3 regions of the Microbacterium sp. NPDC028030 genome follow, and region 2 is predicted to be linked to each of the others. Evidence: predicted binding sites of a transcription regulator. Region 2 holds the regulator's gene; each other region holds the start of a gene.

Evidence for each region. Region 2 encodes LexA, which represses DNA repair genes until DNA is damaged. Its sites were predicted from a motif close to TCGAACANNTGTTCGA; they were not measured.
Region 1: a site for LexA is predicted at 5,393-5,408, ahead of AB0E56_RS14915 (DUF222 domain-containing protein). Genes of this name have one in related genera too.
Region 3: a site for LexA is predicted at 2,257-2,272, ahead of AB0E56_RS03745 (DUF222 domain-containing protein). Genes of this name have one in related genera too.

What each region holds. Positions count from the first base shown of each region.
Region 1 covers NZ_JBEZXF010000003.1:86,930-93,663, forward strand. Annotated here, with positions in the region: gene AB0E56_RS14900 (dipeptide/oligopeptide/nickel ABC transporter permease/ATP-binding protein) at 1-1,142, opposite strand, end outside; gene AB0E56_RS14905 (ABC transporter permease) at 1,139-2,080, opposite strand; gene AB0E56_RS14910 (ABC transporter substrate-binding protein) at 2,161-3,690, opposite strand; gene AB0E56_RS14915 (DUF222 domain-containing protein) at 4,021-5,361, opposite strand; gene AB0E56_RS14920 (multidrug efflux SMR transporter) at 5,668-6,036, shown strand; gene AB0E56_RS14925 (SMR family transporter) at 6,033-6,356, shown strand; gene AB0E56_RS14930 (aldo/keto reductase) at 6,405-6,734, opposite strand, start outside.
Region 2 covers NZ_JBEZXF010000004.1:36,195-42,928, reverse strand. Annotated here, with positions in the region: gene smpB (SsrA-binding protein SmpB) at 1-65, shown strand, start outside; gene AB0E56_RS18275 (prolyl oligopeptidase family serine peptidase) at 76-1,941, opposite strand; gene AB0E56_RS18270 (methylenetetrahydrofolate reductase) at 2,131-3,078, shown strand; gene metE (5-methyltetrahydropteroyltriglutamate--homocysteine S-methyltransferase) at 3,100-5,409, shown strand; gene lexA (transcriptional repressor LexA) at 5,476-6,162, opposite strand; gene AB0E56_RS18255 (LysM peptidoglycan-binding domain-containing protein) at 6,450-6,734, shown strand, end outside.
Region 3 covers NZ_JBEZXF010000001.1:753,926-760,659, reverse strand. Annotated here, with positions in the region: gene AB0E56_RS03750 (DUF808 domain-containing protein) at 1-873, shown strand, start outside; gene AB0E56_RS03745 (DUF222 domain-containing protein) at 897-2,246, opposite strand; gene AB0E56_RS03740 (N-acetyltransferase family protein) at 2,388-2,915, shown strand; gene pnuC (nicotinamide riboside transporter PnuC) at 2,920-3,633, shown strand; gene AB0E56_RS03730 (LLM class flavin-dependent oxidoreductase) at 4,010-5,392, shown strand; gene AB0E56_RS03725 (hypothetical protein) at 5,402-5,578, opposite strand; gene AB0E56_RS03720 (DUF4406 domain-containing protein) at 5,588-5,953, opposite strand; gene AB0E56_RS03715 (DeoR/GlpR family DNA-binding transcription regulator) at 6,008-6,734, shown strand, end outside.

The sequences.
Region 1 (6,734 bases), on a different contig from region 2:
GCGCGGCCCGTGGAGGGCAGCAGATCGAGCACCGAGAAGACCGTCTGCGACTTCCCCGAGCCCGACTCCCCCACGATGCCGACGACTTCCCCGGGGGCCACATCGAGGGTGACGCCGTGCACCACCTCGGTCTCGCCGTTCGGGGTGGCGTGCACGACGCGGAGATTCTCCACTCGGAGGGCGGAGGCCTCTGCCGCGTGCTGCGCGGTGCCGGTCGGTGCGCTGGTCACCGCCGCGGCGACCTGGGCGCCCTTCCGCCGGGACGCCCGAGGCGTCCGCACCTGCACGAGCTCGGCGAGCGTGGACCCCATGATGGCGAGCACCGCGATCGTGAGCCCCAGCGCGGCGGACGGCCACAGCAGCATGAGCGGATAGGTGAGCATGAGGCGGAAGCCCTCGAGCATCATGGCGCCCCAGCTGGGGACGTTGGAGTCGCCGATGCCGAGGAACTGGAGTCCGGCCTGCATGCCCATCGCCATGCCGGCGGTGAGCGCGGTCTGGATGATGACCGGCGGGTAGACCGCCTTGATCACGTGGCGGAAGATGATGCGCCCGTCGAAGAGACCCGAGACGCGGGCCGCGTCGATGTACGGTTCGCTGCGGACGGCGAGGGTCTGCGACCGTGCGATGCGGAAGTACCCCGGCACCATGAACACGCCCACGGTCGCCATCAACAGCTCGAAGTTGTTGCGGCTGCCTGCCGCGACGACGAGCAGGATGATCATGCCGGGGATGGACTGCAGCGCGTCGCTGATCCAGGTGGCGACGCGGTCGAAGACCCCGCCGAAATAGCCCGCGGCGACGCCCGCCGGAACACCGATCACGAGTGCGGTGACGATCGTGATGAGCGCGCCCCACAGGGTCGTGCGCGTGCCGTAGATGAGTCGGCTGAGGATGTCGCGACCGGTGGAGTCGCCGCCGAGGAGGTGCTCGGGCCCTGGCGGGGCCTTGGCCGCGGCGAGGTCGACGAAGTTCGGGTCCATCGGCGCGAGGAGCGGGGCGAAGACGCCGACTAGGACGATGAGGACGAAGATCGCCAGCGGGATGTAGCCGCCGGGGTGGCGCAGGAAGCGTCGGAACAGGCCGGAGCGGCGCTTCTGGGCGGCCTTGTCGAAGGCGACGCGGATGTCTGTCGTGGTCATGCGACGCGCACCTTCGGGTTGATCCAGCCGAGCACGAGGTCGAGCAGGAGGTTGATCAGGACGACGAACACGATGGAGATGACGGTGATGCCGAGGAGCATCGGGATGTCGCCGTTCTGCGACGACTGATTGGTGAGCTGTCCGAGGCCGGGGAGGCTGAAGATCTGCTCGACCACGATGGCGCCCGAGAGCAGCCCCACGAACATGAGGGCGGTCACGGTGAGGGCTGCGGGTGAGGCGTTGCGGAGGATGTGCAGGTTCACCCTGGTCGCGGAGAGTCCACGGCTGCGGAGCGTGCGCACCCAGTCCTGGCGGCTCTGCGCGATGACGGCGTTGCGCAGCTGCTCGGAGACCGCGACGATGCCGCCGAGGGCGAGCGAGATCGCGGGCAGGGTGATCGAGCGCAGCCAGCCCTCGACCGACTGGGTGGGCGGCACGTAGCCGACCGCGGGGAACCACTTCAGCTGCACGGCGAGCCACATCACGAGCACGAGGCTGACCCAGAACCCCGGAAGGGCGAAGAGCACGACCGAGATGCCCTTGATGACGCGGTCGAACCAGGTGCCGGGGCGGAGACCCGTGATCATCCCGAATGCGACGCCGATGACCGCGGTGATGAGCGTGGCGAACGTCACGACTGAAAGGGTCACGGGGACCTTGATCGCGAGCTGTGCGCTGACGGGCTGGAAGTTGCGCCAGGAGACGCCGAAGTCGAGCAGCGCGGCGTGCGAGAGCCAGTCCCAGAACTGCACGAGGAGCGGGCGGTCGATGCCGATCTTCTCGGCGAGCGCGGCCTGCTGCGCAGGGCTCGCGGTGGTGCCGAGGAGCGAGGCCGTCGGATCGCTGATCGCCAGGTGGGCCAGGAAGAACGTGCCGATCGAGACCGCGACGAGCAGGAGGATGCCGGACAGCACCCGCTTCGCCGTGAACAGGAGCATGGGAACCTCTCGGGAGGTGGAGGGTCGGAGGGGGAGGAAAGTGCCGGGGCGGCCGACGTCGCGGCCGCCCCGGCGGGGTGTCAGCCCTGGGTGATGTAGCGGAGCGTCGGGAACATCATCCCCACCACGGGCTGCAGCTGGATGCCAGGTGCCGTGTAGTAGATGTTGTTCGCCTGGTACCACACCGACCACCACGCCTGGTCGACGAGGGCTTCGTTGAGCTCCTTGACGGCCGCGGTCTGCGCGTCGCCGCGCTCGGTCTGGACCTTCTCGACGAGCGGGGCGATGACCTCGTTCTTCGCGTAGTCCGGCTCCGGGTTGAACCACTGCACGCTGGTGACCTGCCGGGCGACCGTGGCGACGTCGTTGCCGTCCATCGCGAGGAACGAGATGAACATGGGGTAGTTCGGGGCGTTCAGCTGGTAGTCCGGCATCTGCATGTTGTCCCACGTGACCTTCACGCCGAGCTCGGTGAGCGCCTGCTCGGCCGAGGGCTTCCACATCTCGAAGACGGGCGACATGGGCATCGAGATGGCGAACCCGTCGGGGTATCCGGCGTCGGCCAGCAGTTCCTTGGCCTTGTCCATGTTGTAGGCGTAGGTCTCGTTGAGCGCCGGGTCGTTGATCGACCCGCCGTCGGGGAACACCTGGTTGGTCGCGACGCCTGCTCCGCTGCCGACGGCGGCGAGGATGGCCGCTCCGTCGAACGCGTAGTTGAGCGCCTGGCGCACCTCGAGCTTGCCGAGCGGCTCGCTCTTGACGCCGGTGTGGTCGGTGATGACCAGCCCCGCCCAGCCCGACACGCGCTCGGCCGTGTTCCAGCCCTGCTGCTTCGCCTGTTCGAGGTTGGCGACATCGCCGTACTGCACGTTGATCTGACCGCTGAGCATGGCGTTGTGCCGTGCGGTGGCGTCGGTGATCGGGAAGATCGCCAGTTCGGAGAACGGGTAGGCCTCGGCGTCCCAGTGGTCGGCTGCCTTGGTGAAGTGGTACTCGGCGCCGGCGACGCTGGTGGTGCTGTCGAGGACGTAGGGCCCGGAGCCGATCGGCTCGCTGCCGAGCGTGCCCGCCTCGATCGCGGCGGGAGAGGCGACGTAGCTGCGGCCGAGGCCCATGAAGTAGAGGATCGTGTCGTCGCGCTGCGTGAGGACGATGCGGAGCGTGTCGTCATCGACCTTGTCGAAGGAGGAGACGTTGACGTAGGCCTCGCCGGAGCGAGCGCCGGCCTTGAGGTATTCGAGGCTCGCGATCACCGCGTCGACATCGACCGGGGTGCCGTCGCTGAACACGGCGTCGGTGCGGATGTCGAGGTCGATGCTGAGGTCGTCGTCGGCGACGGTCCACTCGGTGGCGAGCGACGGGATCGGGTCGCCGTCTTCGTCGAGGGCGATCAACGCGTCGTATACGGCCGACAGGTACGGCCCGTCGAAGCCGATGTCGGCCAGCGACGGGTCCCACGACGTGACGTCGAGGAAGTTGCCGATGTTGAGGGCGTCGGGGCTCTCGACACCGCTGCCGTCGGACGGCGAGGGCGTGGCGCCCCCGCTGCAGCTGGTGAGCGCGAGCGTCGCGGCGACGGCCGCGGCGAGCGCGAGGGGCATTCGTTTCATGGTTCCTTCTCTCGGGTGCAGGGGGTGGTGAAGAAGGCTCGACGTGCCGCTGACCGGAGACCGGATCGACGTCACCTCGATGTGTCGTGGTGGTTAGTCTACATGCGTGGAAAAAGAGCGCAAGGGCGTTTCTCGTCCGTGACGTCCGGGTTCATGCCTGTCTGCGCACCGGGCTTGTCCGAGCGCGCAGGCATGGCGGCGCAGCGGACACCAGCGCTCAGGCGACGCACTCAAGCGACGCACTCACGCGGCGCACTCACGCGGCGCACTCACGCGACACAAGCGGCGCGCACCCACGCGACACACGCGGCGCGCACCCACGCAGCGCACTCACGCGGCGATATCGAAGCGCGCTCTGCCGCCCAGCAGCGGGACGCGCGCGGAGTCGACCGCGGCGGGCGGCACGAACCACACCCTCCCGCACCCGCCACCGCCGTCGACGCGGATCTCCCATCCGTTGTCGTGGATGCGGTGGTGACACGTCTCGCACAAGAGCACGCCGTTCGACAGGTCCGTCGGTCCGCGGTCGCGCTTCCACCACCGGATGTGATGCGCCTTCGTCATCTCCGGCGGCAACCCGCACATCGCGCATCCGCCATCCCGCTCCACCAACGCCAACCGCTGCGACCGCGTGAACAAGCGCTTCTCACGCCCCCAGTCGAGCACTTCGCTCGCAGCGCCGAGCACGCACGGGATGACTCCCCCACCCGCGGCCATCCGCCGTGCAGCGCCGATACTGACCGGCTGTTCGATCCCATCGATCTCGGCGGAGCCGGTGCCGGCCTCCAGGGCATCGAGGCTCATCCGCACCACGACGGTCGCACCCGCCAGCGGCACCTTGGCTTCACATCCGAGCACGTGCGCGGCGAACACGGCGAGCGCGTCGGCCTGGATCATCGGAACCGTACGACGGTCGGCATCGCACGCATCGGGGGCGGCAGCATCTTTCCGCGCGGCGAACGCCGCGGTCACGTACCCCCGGACGGCGGTCACGACGGGAGCCGCCGTCTCCGCATCGAGGATGGCATTCAGATGCACCATCCCGTCGCGCTCGTGGATGGTCAATGATCGACGAGAGCGCTGCTCTTCCAGGCGCGGCTCCACCCCGTCCGGGTCCAACCATGCCTCCGCCCGCACGATCAGCTTCCGCACGTCGTCGAGCGCGAGTCCGATTGCCTTCTCGACCAGCAGCCGCTCCGCCTCGGCGACACGCACCGCCCCGGCCGCCACCCGACACCGGTCCAGAAGAGCGACGATCAAGGCCGCCACCTGCGCGCTCAGCATGCCGGCGCCGAGCGCCTCCCGCACGGCCGGGTACTTCGCCGGGAGCGGCGCGCCGAGGAGATCGGCCCGCGGCGCGACGGCCTCGCCCACCTTCACCAGCCGCGTGGCATCACCGCGCGAGACCCCGACGGTCGCTGCGATCATCGTCGCCGGATTGCGGAACCCCTGTTGCTTCGCGAGGCTCTCGGCGCCCAGCTCGGGACGAGACTCGCGAGAGATACACGCGGCCACCTCGATGTGCACCGCATCCAGCCGCCTCTGCAACACCCCGAGGGATGCACTCACGGCGATCAGCTGCTGCCGGGACAACTCGCCGGACGCATCGGCGTCTGCCCACGCCTCATCGAGGCGGGACATCGCCTCGTGCAACGCGGCCAACTTCGACATGACTCGATTCTATCGGGAATCCCGCACACATTCGAAGATTTGTTCGAGTCATTCCGGCATGCCGCCATGCCTCGAACCTCGAGCCGAAACGGACTGTCCAACCTCGACGACACGGCCCGTTCACCGGCAACCGAGACGATCGAACACCCGCCTCACACATGCCCGCCTTCCTCGCCCACACGCCCACACGCCCACACGCCCACTCACCTCCTCGCGTTCCTCGCCCACACGCCCACTCGCCGAAGAGGGAATCCCCCGCCACCACTGCACGTTCCCCTCCTCGGACCCCTCCACGAAAGGCCCGTGATGATCGACCGCCCGCGCCCCTCCGCCTGGCCGCCCCTCCTGACCGCCATCGCGCTGGAGGTCACGGCGACGCTCTCGTTGCGCGCGGCCGAGGGCTTCACGCATCCGCTGTGGCTGATCGTCGTCGCGGTCGGCTACACGGGTTCGCTGTGGCTGCTTTCGGTCGTGCTCGACCGCGGCATGGCCGTCGGCGTCGCCTACGGCATCTGGTCGGCGGTCGGCGTCGTGCTCACCGCGGTGTTCGGCACCGTGCTGTTCGGCGAGGTCCTCGGCCCCGTGCAGCTGATCGGCGTCGGCGTGATCGTGGTCGGTGTGCTGCTGGTCGAGCTCGGCTCGCATGCACGCGAGTCGACGGAGGCCACCCCATGATCTGGCTCTTGCTCGCCCTCGCGATCGCCAGCGAGGTCACCGCGACCCTGAGCCTGCGCGCATCCGAAGGACTCCGGCGCAAGCGCTGGCTCCCCGTGATCGCGATCGGATACCTCGCGGCCTTCACGCTGCTCGGCACGATCCTCGCGCTGGGGATGCCGGTGGGTGTCGCCTACGGCGTCTGGGCGGCCGCCGGGGTCGCGCTGACCGCGGTCCTGGGCCGCGTGATCTTCAAGGACCATTTCTCCCTCATGATGGCGATCGGCGTCGCGCTCATCGCGGCCGGCGTGGCGATGATCGAGTTCGGCGGCGCGCACTAGCCGCGCACGTCGAACCGATGCGCAGGATCCGGTCGCAGCCCGCGCTCCTCACCAGACGCCGTCGGCACGCACATCCCGATCGACCCAGCATGCGGCGAGCGCATCGCGCACCTCGGCTCCGTGATCGCGGGCGAGGGCGAGAGCCGCGTGGTTCTGCTCCAGCTGCGAGAGCCGCGAGGCGCCGAACAGCACGTTCGCGGTGGCGGGATTGGTGAGGCAGAAGGCGATGCCGAGCGCGGCCGGCGTGACGCCGAACTCCCCCGCGATGCGCGCCACCTCGGGGAACACGGCGGCGATCTGCTCCCGGATGCCGCCCACGTCGGCGCCGATCTTGCGCTCGGGCGCGCGCCCGGTGGCGAGGATGCCGCCCTCGAACAC
Region 2 (6,734 bases):
GTGAGCGTCAGGACACCCGCGAGGCCGAGCGCGCCATGCGCCTGCGTAACCGCGTCGGGGAGTAGGTCGAGCGCGTCACAAGCGCGGTTCGAAGCCGAACACCCGTCCGAGGAAGGTCAGCTCACGTTCGAGCGCATCGATGATGTTCTCGGCGCTGCGGAAGCCGTGACCCTCGGTCGGGTACAGCACGTACTCGTGATCGATGCCACGGGCGACCAGGGCGTCGCGGATGGCCTCGGACTGCGTCGGCGGCACCACGCGGTCTTCTCCGCCCTGCAGCAGGAGCACCGGCACGGCGATCCGGTCGGCGTGGGTCAGCGGCGACCTCTCGATGTACACGTGCTCGTACGAGGGCAGCGGTCCGACCAGGCCGTCGAGGTACGACGCTTCGAAGTCGTGGGTCTCCGCCGCCAGCATCCGCAGGTCTGCCACGCCGTAGCGGCTCATCCCGGCCGCGAACGCCCCGCCGCGCACGAGGGCGGACAGCACGGTCCAGCCTCCGGCTGAGCCGCCGCGGATGGCGATGCGCGACGCGTCGGCGAGGCCCGCATCCGCGAGGCCGCGGGCGGCGGCGATCACGTCGTCGACGTCGACGACGCCCCACTGCCCGTCCAACCGCTCCCGGTAGTCGCGGCCGTATCCGGTCGAACCGCCGTAGTTGACGTCGAGCACCCCGATGCCGCGGCTCGTGTAGAAGGCGATGGCCGCCGAGGATGCGCCGGTGACGTGCGCAGTCGGTCCGCCGTGCACCAGCACGACGTACGGGGGCAGCTCGTCATCCGGCGCTTCCGCCCCCGGGTTCGCGGGTGGATAGGCGAAGGCATGCACGGTGCCGTGCGGTCCCTCGACCTCGATCGGCAGGGCGCGGGGCATCCAGTCCGGCTCGACGGGCTCGCCGCCGCGCACCGCGACGACCTCGCCCGAGTCGACGTCGACGCACCAGAGCCCGGGCGCCACGACGGAGCCGTTGCCGGAGAGGAGGACGCGCGTGCCGTCGACATCGTCCACGCTCACGTGGCCGTCAGCGGGAACATCGAGAGGGCGAGCCGCACCATCGGGGTCGATCACGACCACCGCGTCGCGGCCGTTCGTGCGGACGGCGACGACGCGTCCGTCGTCCAGCAGCTGGTACCAGCGGTTCCCGAGGACCCAGAGCCCGTAGCCGGTGTCTGCGTCGACAGCCGCGAACGGTTCGGGATCCGCCGCCGCTCCGTTCCCGTCGATCGTGACACGGTGCAGGGCCCAGCGCCCGGTCGGGTCGTCGGCGAACAGGAGCTCCGCATCCGTCCGCCATTCGGGCTGCAGTGCCGCGTGCGAGGCGATCGTGCGGGCTTCTCCTCGTGCGAGTTCCGCGACGCGCACACGGGCGGATTCCCACGGCATGCGGCCGCGATCCCATGCCACCCAGGCGACCCGCTCGCCGTCCGGGGACAGCGCGGGGTGGGCGAAGAACCCGTCGCCCTCGGAGACCACCCGGATCGCCGAGGCGTCTTCGGCGGCCGAGCCGTCGACCGGGATCTCGACGATCGCGCGGGTGTGCGGCTCCGTCGAGAGGTCTTCGCGCACGGCGAGGAGGCGGCCGCCCTGAAGGCGCAGACCGCCGTGCGAGGGGCCGGGAGGCGTGAGCGGAACCGGCTCGGCCCCCGGCGTGAGCCGCCACACGCGCTGGTCACCTGCATCCACGAAGTACAGGCCGCCGACGGCATCGCTGGTCCAGGCGCCGCCTCCGTACTCATGCACCCGGGATCGCGCGCTCCACGGAGCGGGCAGGATCTCCGCGCCGGACGAGCTGCGCACCGTGACCCTTCCCTTCTCTGACGGGACGGACTCGCCCCACCAGATCTCGGAACCGACGAAGCGGGCACCGTCGATCCGAGGGGAGGAGGCCGCGACGGACGCGGCGGAGAAGGGCGAGGACCAGGAACCGTACGGGGACGACATGCCTCGAGCCTATGCGGCGATGACACACGACGTCACACACGTGCAGGGACCGTCCGCCGTGTTCTAGGTTTCTGGAAACGCACCGGTTCGCCCCGGAGCGTGGAGCGACAGCCGAGCCCGGCACCCGCCCGCGAACGACGCCCTTGTGTCGTGCGCGGTCCCCGGCCCGCCTTGTCCCCAGGAGAGAAGATGTCTTCCGAGACTGAGACCTCAGGCATCCCTCGAGTGCCCTTCTCCTTCGAGCTCTACCCTCCGCGTTCGGAGTCGAGCGAGGAGGCGCTGCACGAGACCGTCCTGCGCCTCGCCGCAGCAGGACCCGACTTCCTGTCCGTCACCTACGGCGCCGGCGGCTCGACGGGCGGACGCTCGCTGGATGTGCTGCGCTTCATCAGGGAGCACACGGATGTCGAACCGCTCGCGCACCTGACCTGCGTCGGCAACACCTATGCGGGCGCGGCGACGCTCATCCGCGAGTTCCTGGACGCCGGCATCCTCAGCTTCCTCGCGCTGCGCGGCGACCCTCCCGTCGGCCAGACCGAGGGGTACCTCGGCGACCTGGAGAGCGCGGCTCAGCTCGTACAGCTGATCGACCGCGTGCAGGCGGAGCGGGCTCCCTACGAGGAGTCCCCGGTGCCGGGCTTCCCCCGTGCGGCGCGTGTCGATCCGCGGCGCAAGGTGAACATCGCGGTCGCCGCGTTCCCCAAGGGGCATCCGCGTGCGACGCACCGCACGCAGGATGTCGAGGCCCTCCTCGCCAAGCAGGCCGCGGGTGCGACCTTCGCGATCACGCAGCTCTTCTTCCACCCCGACGACTACCTCGCGTTCGTCGAGCGCGCTCGTGCCGCCGGGGTCACGATCCCGATCCTTCCCGGCATCATGCCGATCACCTCGCCCGCCCGGCTGAAGCGCGTGCTCGAGCTCACCGGAGAAGACCTCCCGAGCGAACTCGCGATCGCGCTCGACGTCGAGCCGACGGCGCCTGGCCGCCGCGAGATCGGGATCGAATGGGCCGCCCGGCTCGCCCGCGACGTCGTTGCCGGCGGCGCGCCCGGCGTGCACCTCTACGCGTTCAACCAGCACGAGACCGTCCTCACCGTCCTCGCAGAAGCCGGCATCCTCCCGGCTCTGCGCCACTGAGCCCCGCCGAAAGGAAAGACCATGACCGCATTCCCCGAGGGCACCATCCTCGGCTACCCCCGCATCGGCCGCCGCCGCGAGCTCAAGAAGGCCGTCGAGGCGTTCTGGGCGGGTCGCATCGACGAGCAGGAGTTGGAGCGCACCGCCTCCGAGTTGCGCGCTGCGACACGCGACCGTCTCGCTGCGCTCGGGCTCGGACGCGACGACTCGGCCATCCCGGAGTCGTTCTCGTACTACGATCAGGTCCTCGACGCCGCCGTGACCGTCGGCGCGATCCCTGCGCGCTTCGAGAGTCTGCGCGCCGCAGACGGCACCGTCGGTCTCGCCGCGTACTTCACGATCGCCCGTGGTGAGGGGGAGCGCGCGCCGCTCGAGATGACCAAGTGGTTCGACTCGAACTACCACTACCTGGTGCCCGAGATCGGTCCGGAGACGGTGTTCTCGCTCTCCAGCGACAGGCTGGTCAGGGAGGTCGCCGAGGGCGTCGCCTCCGGTTTCGTGACCCGTCCGGTGGTCGTCGGTCCGGTGACGCTGCTCGCGCTCGCGAAGGCGTCGGACGATGCCCCGGAGGGCTTCGACCCGCTCTCGCGCCTCGAGGATGTGCTCCCGGTGTATGTCGAGCTGCTCGCGAAGCTTCGGGCCGCAGGTGCGGAGTGGGTGCAGCTCGACGAGCCGGCGCTCGTGAGCGAGTCCCTCCCCGCGGGGGTCGCGCAGCTGTCGGAAGCGGCCGAGCGGGCTCTGGCCGTGCTCGGCGGTGCGAGCGATCGCCCGTCGATCCTGGTCGCCGCGCCGTACGCCGAGCTCGGAGCGGTGTTCCCCGTGCTGGCGGCGGCGCCGATCGAGGCCATCGCGGTCGACCTCGTGCGCGGGGGTGTTCCTGCCGCGGCAGCCGGGCTCGAGGGCAAGACCCTCGTCGGCGGTGTCGTCGACGGACACAACATCTGGCGCGGTGACCTCGCGAAGGCCTTCGGCGCGCTCGAAGACCTCCGTGCGCTCGGTGCGCCTGTCGCGGCCGCCACGTCGACCTCGCTGCTGCACGTGCCCCACGATGTCGCGGACGAGTCGCAGCTCGACGCTCGACTGGTCTCCTGGCTGGCGTTCGCGGACCAGAAGGTCGAGCAGGTCGGTGTGCTCGCCCGCGGTCTCGTGGCGGGACGGAGCGAGATCGCCGCGGAGCTCGACGCGGCATCCGCAGCACTCGCGGACCGTCTCGGCGCCCCCGGTGTGCGTGACGGAGCGGTGCGTCAGCGTGTGCTCGGCGATGCCGACTTCTCGCGGGTCTCCTACGAGGAGCGGGAGATCGCACAGGAAGCACTCGACCTTCCCGCCCTGCCGCTCACGACCATCGGCTCGTTCCCCCAGACCGGCGACATCCGTCGAGCGCGCGCCCGCTTCACACGCGGCGAGATCCCGGCAGAGGACTATGACGACTTCCTGCGCCGTGAGGTCGCCAGCGTGGTCTCGCTGCAGGAGGACCTCGGGCTCGACGTGCTGGTGCACGGCGAGCCGGAACGCAACGACATGGTCCAGTACTTCGCGGAGAACCTCGACGGCTTCGCGGTCACGGAGAACGGCTGGGTGCAGTCCTACGGCTCCCGTGCCACGCGTCCGTCGATCCTCTGGGGCGACGTGTCGCGACCCGCGCCGATCACGGTGGACTGGTCGAGCTACGCGCAGTCGTTGACGACGAAGCACATGAAGGGCATGCTCACGGGGCCCGTGACGATCCTCGCGTGGTCGTTCGTGCGCGACGACCAGCCACTCGGCGAGACCGCGAACCAGGTGGCTCTCGCCCTGCGTGACGAGATCACCGACCTCGAGAAGGCCGGTATCGCGATCATCCAGGTCGACGAACCCGCACTGCGCGAGCTCCTCCCGCTGAAGAAGGCCGACCAGCCCGCCTACCTCGACTGGTCGGTGGCGTCCTTCCGCCTCGCCACGGGCGGCGCAGCGGCCGGCACACAGGTGCACACGCACCTGTGCTACTCCGAGTTCGGCGTCGTGATCGATGCGATCCGCGCCCTGGATGCCGACGTGACCTCGATCGAGGCGGCCCGCAGCAGGATGGAGGTCGTCGCCGACATCGCGGAGGTCGGTTTCGACCACGGCATCGGGCCCGGCGTGTACGACATCCACTCGCCGCGCGTGCCCACGGTGGAGGAGGTCGAGTCGCTCCTGCGCCGGGCGGTGGAGGAGATCCCGACCCGTCAGCTCTGGGTGAACCCGGACTGCGGCCTGAAGACCCGTGGATACGACGAGACCACCGCGTCTCTGCGCAACATCGTCGAGGCGACCCGTCGTGTGCGTGAGGACGTGAACGTCACGGCCTGATTCCGCCTGTACCGCTCGAAGGCCCTCCCGGATCCCGGGAGGGCCTTCGTCGTGAAGCGTGAAGGGTCAGACGGCGCGGAGCACCGCCACGACCTTGCCCAGCACCACCGATTCGTCGCCGAGGATCGGTTCGAAGGAGGAGTTGCGGGGGAGGAGCCAGGTGTGGCCGTCGCGGCGGCGGAGCACCTTGACCGTGGCCTCGCCGTCGAGCATGGCGGCGACGATCTCGCCGTTCTCCGCATTGTTCTGCGAGCGGACGACCACCCAGTCGCCGTCGCAGATGGCGGCATCGATCATCGACTCGCCCGACACCTTGAGCATGAACAGGTCGCCTTTGCCGACGAGCTGCCGCGGGAGGGGGAAGATCTCCTCGACCTGCTGGTCCGCCGTGATCGGCACGCCGGCCGCGATCCGGCCCACCAGGGGGACGAGGGCGGCGTCTCCGACCGGCGTCGCCACGTCGGCCGGGTTCTCACCGCTCGCCCCGGGGAGATCGATCAGCACCTCCATGGCCCGCGTCTTGCCGGGGTCGCGGCGCAGGTAGCCGCTCAGCTCGAGCTGCCCCAGCTGGTGCGTCACGCTCGAGAGGGACTTGAGGCCGACGGCGTCTCCGATCTCGCGCATGCTCGGCGGGTAGCCGTGGTGCGCGATGGAGTTCTGGATGACCTCGAGGATCGCCATCTGCTTCGGGCTCAGGCTCTTGCGACGGCGCGTCCGCGGTGCCTCCGACTCGGGGGCCGAGTTCTCGCTCATGGTGCTCCTTAAGTGCGGTGATCCGACGTCGCTCTTCGAATGTCGGAGGCCCGTGGTGGGGTGTTCTTATCGAAACCGTATCCGAGAATCGGCGCGATCTGGTAGATCTGTTCGAGCGTGTCGCCCGAAAAGCGGAGGTGGTTTCGAAGAATACTTGACAGATGTTCGAACTCGAAGATATCTTCGGTACGTAGCTTCGCATTCACGGCTCCCGGCCGAGTCGGGAATGCGAACGCTACGCCAACTTCCCCGAGGCTCCGGCCGAGGGACAGGCTAAGGAGCACGACATGAGCAGCATCAGCTTCAGCACCGCAGCGATCATCCCGGCGCAGGCTCGTCCGGCCACGCGACTCCGACTGACCGCGCGTGGACGTGGCGTGCTGCTCGCTCTCGCCTCCCTCCCTCTGGCCGCCGGCATCGCGTTCGCGGCACTCAGCGGAGGCAGCGCCGCCGCCTCCGGTGCGGACACCGCCGTCGCGGCGGTCGAGACCGTGACGGTCATGCCGGGAGACACTCTCTGGTCGATCGCCACCGCCGTCGCTCCGAACTCCGACCCCCGTGACGTCATCGGC
Region 3 (6,734 bases), on a different contig from region 2:
GCGATGAAGGCCTCGGCCAAGGCGGCGGGCGTCGTGATCGACGACGCCGCGGTCACGCCGCAGTACGTGCAGGGCATCACCCCGGCGCGCGAGCTGCCCGTGGTCGGCAAGATCGCGCTCGGCTCGCTCGCGAACAAGTTCCTCATCATCATCCCGGCGGCGCTGCTGCTCACCGCGTTCGCGCCGTGGGTGCTCCCCTATCTGTTGATCCTCGGCGGAACGTACCTGTGCTTCGAGGGCGCCGAGAAGGTGCTGGAGTGGTTCGGCGTGCAGCACGGCCACGCCGACGAGGGCGCCCGCGATGAGAAGAAGCTGGTCCTGGGCGCGGTGCGCACCGACCTGATCCTGTCGACCGAGATCATGCTCATCTCGCTGGCGAGCCTCGAGAAGGGGCTCGATGTCTGGGCCACCCTCGCCATCCTCGCGGTGATCGCGCTTCTGATGACGGGTGTGGTCTACGGCGCGGTGGCGCTGCTGGTGAAGATCGACGACATCGGGCTGAAGATGGCGAAGAACTCGGTGCGACGCGTGCGCCATACCGGCACCAGGATCGTGCGCTCCATGCCCGCGGTGTTCCGCTTCATCAGCGTCCTCGGCACAGTCGCGATGCTCTGGGTCGGCGGCCACCTCGTGCTCGTGAACCTGGGAGAGGTCGGCTGGCACTTCCCGGTCGATGTGCTGCACGCGGTGGAGCACGCGCTCCACGGCCTCGGCCCCGTCGTCGTCTGGATCGTCGACACGATCATCTCCGCGATCGCCGGTCTCATCCTGGGGCTGCTCATCGTCGGGATCGTGCTGGGTATCGCGAAGCTGTTCGGCAAGGAGCCGAACTTCCACGAGGGCGAGGAATCGCCCGCCGACGTGCACGTCTGACGCGGACGCGCCCACGCTCACCCTCACGCCGCGATGTCGTAGCGGGCCCTGCCCCCGAGCCTCGGTCTGCGGTGCGGATCCACGGTCGGCGGCGGGATCAGCCACACCCGCGCGGTGAACCCGCATCCTTCGATCCTGATCTCCCAGTCGTTGTCGTGGATGCGGTGATGACAGCTCTCGCAGAGCAGCACACCGTTGTCGAGATCGGTCGGCCCGGTGTCCCGCTGCCACCACCGCAGATGATGCGCCCTGGTCAGCTGCGGAGGCAGCCCGCACATCACGCATCCGCCGTCACGCTCCACGAGCGCCAGCCGCTGGGCTCGGGTGAACAGGCGCTTCTCGCGGCCCCACTCGAGAATCTCACCGGCACCGCCGAGGACGGCCGGGATGACGCCCCCGCCGGCCGCCATCCGACGACACGCGGAGATGCTGACCGGCTCGTCGACACCGTCGACCGTCGCGAAGCCGGTGCCGGCGGTCAGGTCATCGAGCCCGACGCGCACGACGACGGTCGCGCCGGACACCGGAAGCCCGCCGTTGTCGCATCCGCTCACATGCGCGCAGATCTCGGCGAGCGCATCGGCCTGCAGCATCGCGACCGAGCGCCGGTCGGCATCGGGGGCCTCGGGATCGAGCACGTGCGCTCGCGCCTGGAACGTCGCGGTGACGTACGCCTGGATCGCCGCCTTCACGGGAGCGCCGGAGGCGACATCGGTCTGCAGCGTCAGGTGCAGCGACCCGTCGCGCTCGAACATCGTCAGAGAACGCCGCGACCGCGCCTCGTCCTCACGCGGAGCCACCCCGTCGGGGTCGAGCCAGGCCTCTGCGTGCACGACCAGCTTGCGCACGTCGTCGAGCGACAGCCCCGCCGCCCGATCGACCAGAAGGCGCTCGGCCTCCCCGATCCGTTCGATGCCGACCTTCAGCCGCGCACGGTCGAGCAGGGTGACGATCGATGCCGCCGCTGCCGCGCTGAGCGCACCCTCGCCGATCGCGCGCTGCACGTGGGGGTACCGGGGCGGCAGAGTCTCGCCGATGAGGTTCGCCCGCGGCGCGGTCGCCTCACCCACCTTCACCAGCCGGGCCGCATCACCCGTGGACCCGCCCGTCGTCGCGGCGATCATGGTGGCCGGGGTGCGGAAGCCCTGTTCCTTCGCGAGGCTCGCCGCCCCCAGTTCCGGCCGCGATTCACGGGCGATGGTCGCCGCGAGCTCGGCGTGGATGCCGTCGAGCCGACGCTGCACCAGTCCCATCGCGCTGTGAGCCTCGATCAGTTGAGTCCGTGTGAACTCCGCCGCGTTCCCGGCATCGGCCCAGGCGCTCTCGAGGCGCTCCACGGCCTCGAGGAGCGGGGTCAGATGCGGATTGGCCATGCCTCCAGTTTAGAACATATCTTCGATATTCTGGAGGTCGCGGCATCCGGGGTTCCGGCATCCTGCTAGCGTCGGCGATGCGCACCCGAAGCGCGGCAGCACGATGCGCACCCCGTGCAGCAGAAGAGAGACCATCCGCCGATGACAGACGTCCGAATCAGGGATGCCGAGACCGCCGACCTCGAGACGATCACCGCGATCCACAACCACGCGGTGCTGCACACCACCGCGATCTGGAACGAGCACGAGATCGACCTCGCCGACCGCGTCGCCTGGCTCGCCGACCGCACCTCCCGCGGCTACCCGGTGATCGTCGCGGTCGACGGCGCGGGCGTGCTCGGCTACGCCTCGTACGCGCAGTGGCGTCCGCACAGCGGCTACCGGCACACGGTCGAGCACTCCGTCTACGTCCTCGACGGCCAGCACGGCCGCGGCATCGGCACCGCTCTGATGACGGCGCTGATCGAGCGCGCGAGAACTGCGGGCATGCACGCGATGATCGCCGGCATCGAGAGCGGGAACGCCGCCTCCATCACCCTCCATGAACGACTGGGCTTCGTCGAGGTCGGGCGGATGCCGCAGGTGGGCGCCAAGTTCGGCCGATGGCTCGATCTGAGCATGATGCAGCTCGTGCTCGACGATCGACCGTCCCCCAACCCCGCCGCCTGATCCGATGGACCTCCTGCAGTGGTTCGTCGACGCCTTCACCTCGCAATGGGTGCTTCCCGGCGGACAGACCCTCCTCGTCCGTGAGGTCGTCGGCAACGCCTTCGGTCTCGCGAGCGCCCTCGGGGGCATGCGGCGCAAAGTGTGGGCCTGGCCGGTCGGCATCGTCGGCAACGTCCTGCTGCTCACCGTCTTCCTGGGCTCCGCGCTGAGTCCCGATCCCTCCCTGCCGCATCTGCTCGGGCAAGCCGGCCGGCAGGTGATGTTCATCGCCGTCGCGATCTACGGATGGATCCGCTGGCGCAACGCGGAGGGCGGACGGGTCGTGCCGAGGTGGGCGCCGACCCGCGCTCGCATCGGCCTCATGGCCGTGATGATCGTCGGCACGGTCGCACTGACGCCGCTCTTCCGGGCACTCGGGTCATGGGAGCCGGTGTGGGCCGACGCCTGGACCTTCGTCGGGTCGCTGCTCGCCACATACGGCATGGCCAAGGGGTGGACCGAGTTCTGGCTCATCTGGATCGCCGTCGACGTGGTCGGGGTGCCCCTCCTGTTCAGCTCGGGGTATTACGCCACGGGCCTCATGTACGTCTTCTACGGCGGCTTCACCGCGACCGGGTTCTTCATCTGGTGGCGCGCGCAGCGGAGGGCCGCACAGCCCATCGAGATCCTGCCGCCCGACCCGAGTCCCCGCCGCCCCGACGACGGAACCGGCACCTGACGGAACCGCGCCGCCACCCCGCCGCGCCGCCACCCACCCGCGCCGCCACGCGGCACCGCCACCCCGCGGCACAGATGTCGGATGGCCGCACGGATGTCGGACCGATACCGGTCACACGGCCCGACATCCGTCCACCGGTCCGACATCCGTACCGGCACCCCGCCGACATCCGTCCATCGGCCCGACATCCGTACCGACACCCCGCCGACACCCGTACCGACATCCGGCCCGACGCCCCGGCCCGACGCCCCGGCCCGACGCCCCGGCCCGACGCCCCGGCCTGCCGCCCCGGCCTGCCGCCCCCGGCCCCCGGAATGTGTCCGTGCGTGTCGGGGAGACTCGACCCCGTGACGCGACCTGTCGTTTCATGGACCCCATGACCCGTCAGATCCGATTCAACGCCTTCGACATGAACTGCGTCGCCCACCAGTCGTCTGGCCTGTGGCGGCATCCGGACGACCGGTCACGGCAGTACAACACCATCTCGTACTGGACGGATCTGGCGAAGCTGCTCGAGAGCGCGACCTTCGACGGCATCTTCATCGCCGACGTGCTGGGCACCTACGACGTGTACGGCGGCACGAACGAGGCCGCGATCCGCAACGGCGCCCAGGTGCCGGTGAACGACCCGATCCTGCTGGTCAGCGCGATGGCCGCGGTCACCGAGAACCTCGGCTTCGGCATCACCGCCGGCACCGCATTCGAGCACCCCTATCCGTTCGCGCGCCGCCTCAGCACGCTCGACCACCTCACGCAGGGCCGCGTCGGATGGAACGTCGTCACCGGGTATCTGCCCAGCGCCGCGCGCAACATGGGCCAGGAGGACCAGCTCGCGCACGACGACCGCTACGACCACGCGGACGAGTACGTCGAGGTGCTCTACAAGCTCTGGGAAGGGTCATGGGAGGACGACGCCGTGGTCGAGGACCGCGAACGCGGGATCTTCACCGACCCCGCCAAGGTGCACCCGATCGGGCATGAGGGCAAGCACTTCAGCGTTCCCGGCATCCACATCTCCGAGCCGTCACCGCAGCGCACCCCCGTCATCTATCAGGCCGGGGCGAGCCCTCGGGGCGTGAAGTTCGCGGCCGAGAACGCCGAGGCCATCTTCGTCGCCGCCCCGTCGAAGGAGGTGCTCGCCGGCACTGTGAAGCGCATCCGCGATGCCCTCGAGGCTGCCGGCCGCGATCGGTACGACGCGCGCATCTACACGCTGCTCACCGTGATCACCGCCGCGACCAGCGAAGAGGCGACCGCCAAGCACGCCGAGTACCTCTCCTACGCGAGCCCGGAGGGGGCGCTCACCTTCATGTCGGGGTGGATGGGCGTGGACCTGTCGCAGTACGCCGAGGACGAGCCGGTGGGGAACGTCGAGTCGAACGCGATCCAGTCGGTGCTGCAGCACCTGAAGGAGGAGGCCGACCTCGGCCGCGAGTGGACCGTCGGGGACTTCGGCCGCCACAACGCGATCGGCGGCCTCGGCCCCACGATCGTCGGATCCGGCGTCGAGATCGCCGACGAACTGCAGTCGTGGGTCGACGAGACCGACATCGACGGCTTCAATCTCGCCTACGCGGTCACGCCCGGCACGTGGCAGGACATCATCGAGCACGTGATCCCGGTGCTGCGGGAGCGGGGGGCGTACCCGGAGGAGTATGCACCGGGCACGCTCCGCAACAAGCTCCACGGTCGCGGCGACCGCGTGCAGGACTCGCACCGTGCCGCGAAGTACCGCGTCGGAGCGTTCGCTCGGGTGTGAGCGGCGCTCTCAGTCGTCGCTGCGGCTGAAGATCCCGCGGAGGATGAGGAAGACCACAACGGCCACCACCGCGACGATCGCGAGCTTGAAGATGAAGGCGAGCACCGAGAACAGCGCGCTCACGATCCACCACGCGATCACCACGGCGAGGACGACGCCGAGGATGGTCCAGATGTTCTTGGTCATACCTCCAGCCTACGGAGTCGCGGCGACAGGGATCTCCTCCAGGGACCGGTAGACCGGCAGCCCGAGTTCCTGCGCGATCTCGACGTCTTTGTCTGCACCCGAGGATTCCCCGGGGAGGCGCAGGACGGCGTCGCAGTGCTGCAGCAGTCGACGCGCCGTCTCGTACATCACATCACCGTCTCCGTCTTCGGTCGCATCGAGGGTCCGCAGCACAGGAAGCGCGACCCATTCGCCGATCATCGGCACGTGGCCCCGACGGAAGATCGGACCGGATGCCTCTTCGAGGCGGGCCAGGTTCTGCGCGATGAGGTCGGGATCGCCGTCGGTCCCGGAGCGGTAGGGGCCGGCGATCAGGATCAGGAGTGGCTTTGTCATGAGGGACACTGTAATCTGAATCATGCATAAACGTGCAACTTCGTGAGGAAACATATGCTCGCTGCTCAGCGCAAAGATCACCTGCTCGACCTGCTCGCCCGGGACGGCCGCGTGGTGGCGAAGACCGTCGCCGACGAGCTGGGCGTGTCGGAGGATGCGATCCGCCGCGACCTCCGCGATCTCGCCGAGGAGGGGAAGCTCGTGCGGGTCTACGGGGGCGCCCTGCCGGTGCCCACCGTCGAACGACCCGTGAGCGAACGCCGGGATGTCGCCACCGAGAGCAAGGAGCGTGTCGCCCGCCGAGCGGTCGAGCTCATCCGCCCCGGGGCCACCATCGTGCTCGACGCCGGGACGACGACCCTCGCGCTGGCGCGATCGCTGCCGTCCGGCCAGGACCTCACCGTCATCACGGCCAGTCCTGCCGTGGCGCTCGCGGTCGCGGAGCACTCCGACGCCAGGGTGATCATGGTGGGCGGAGAGCTCTCCCGCCATTCGATGGTCGCCGGCGGCGCGCTCGCCATGGAGGCGCTCCAGCACCTCGCGGCGGATGTGTTCTTCCTCGGCGTGACCGGCGTCGACCCGGCGCACGGTCTGACAACGGGCGAGATCGACGACGCCGTGGCGAAGCGGGCTCTCGCGTCGCGCTGCACCGAGACGGTCGTGCTCGCCAGCGAGGAGAAGATCGGCGTCGCCGCGCGCTACCCGGTTCTGCCGCTCGACGCGGTATCCGCGATCCTCACCGATCCACTCGACGCGAACCCTCTCGCGGCAGAACTCGAGG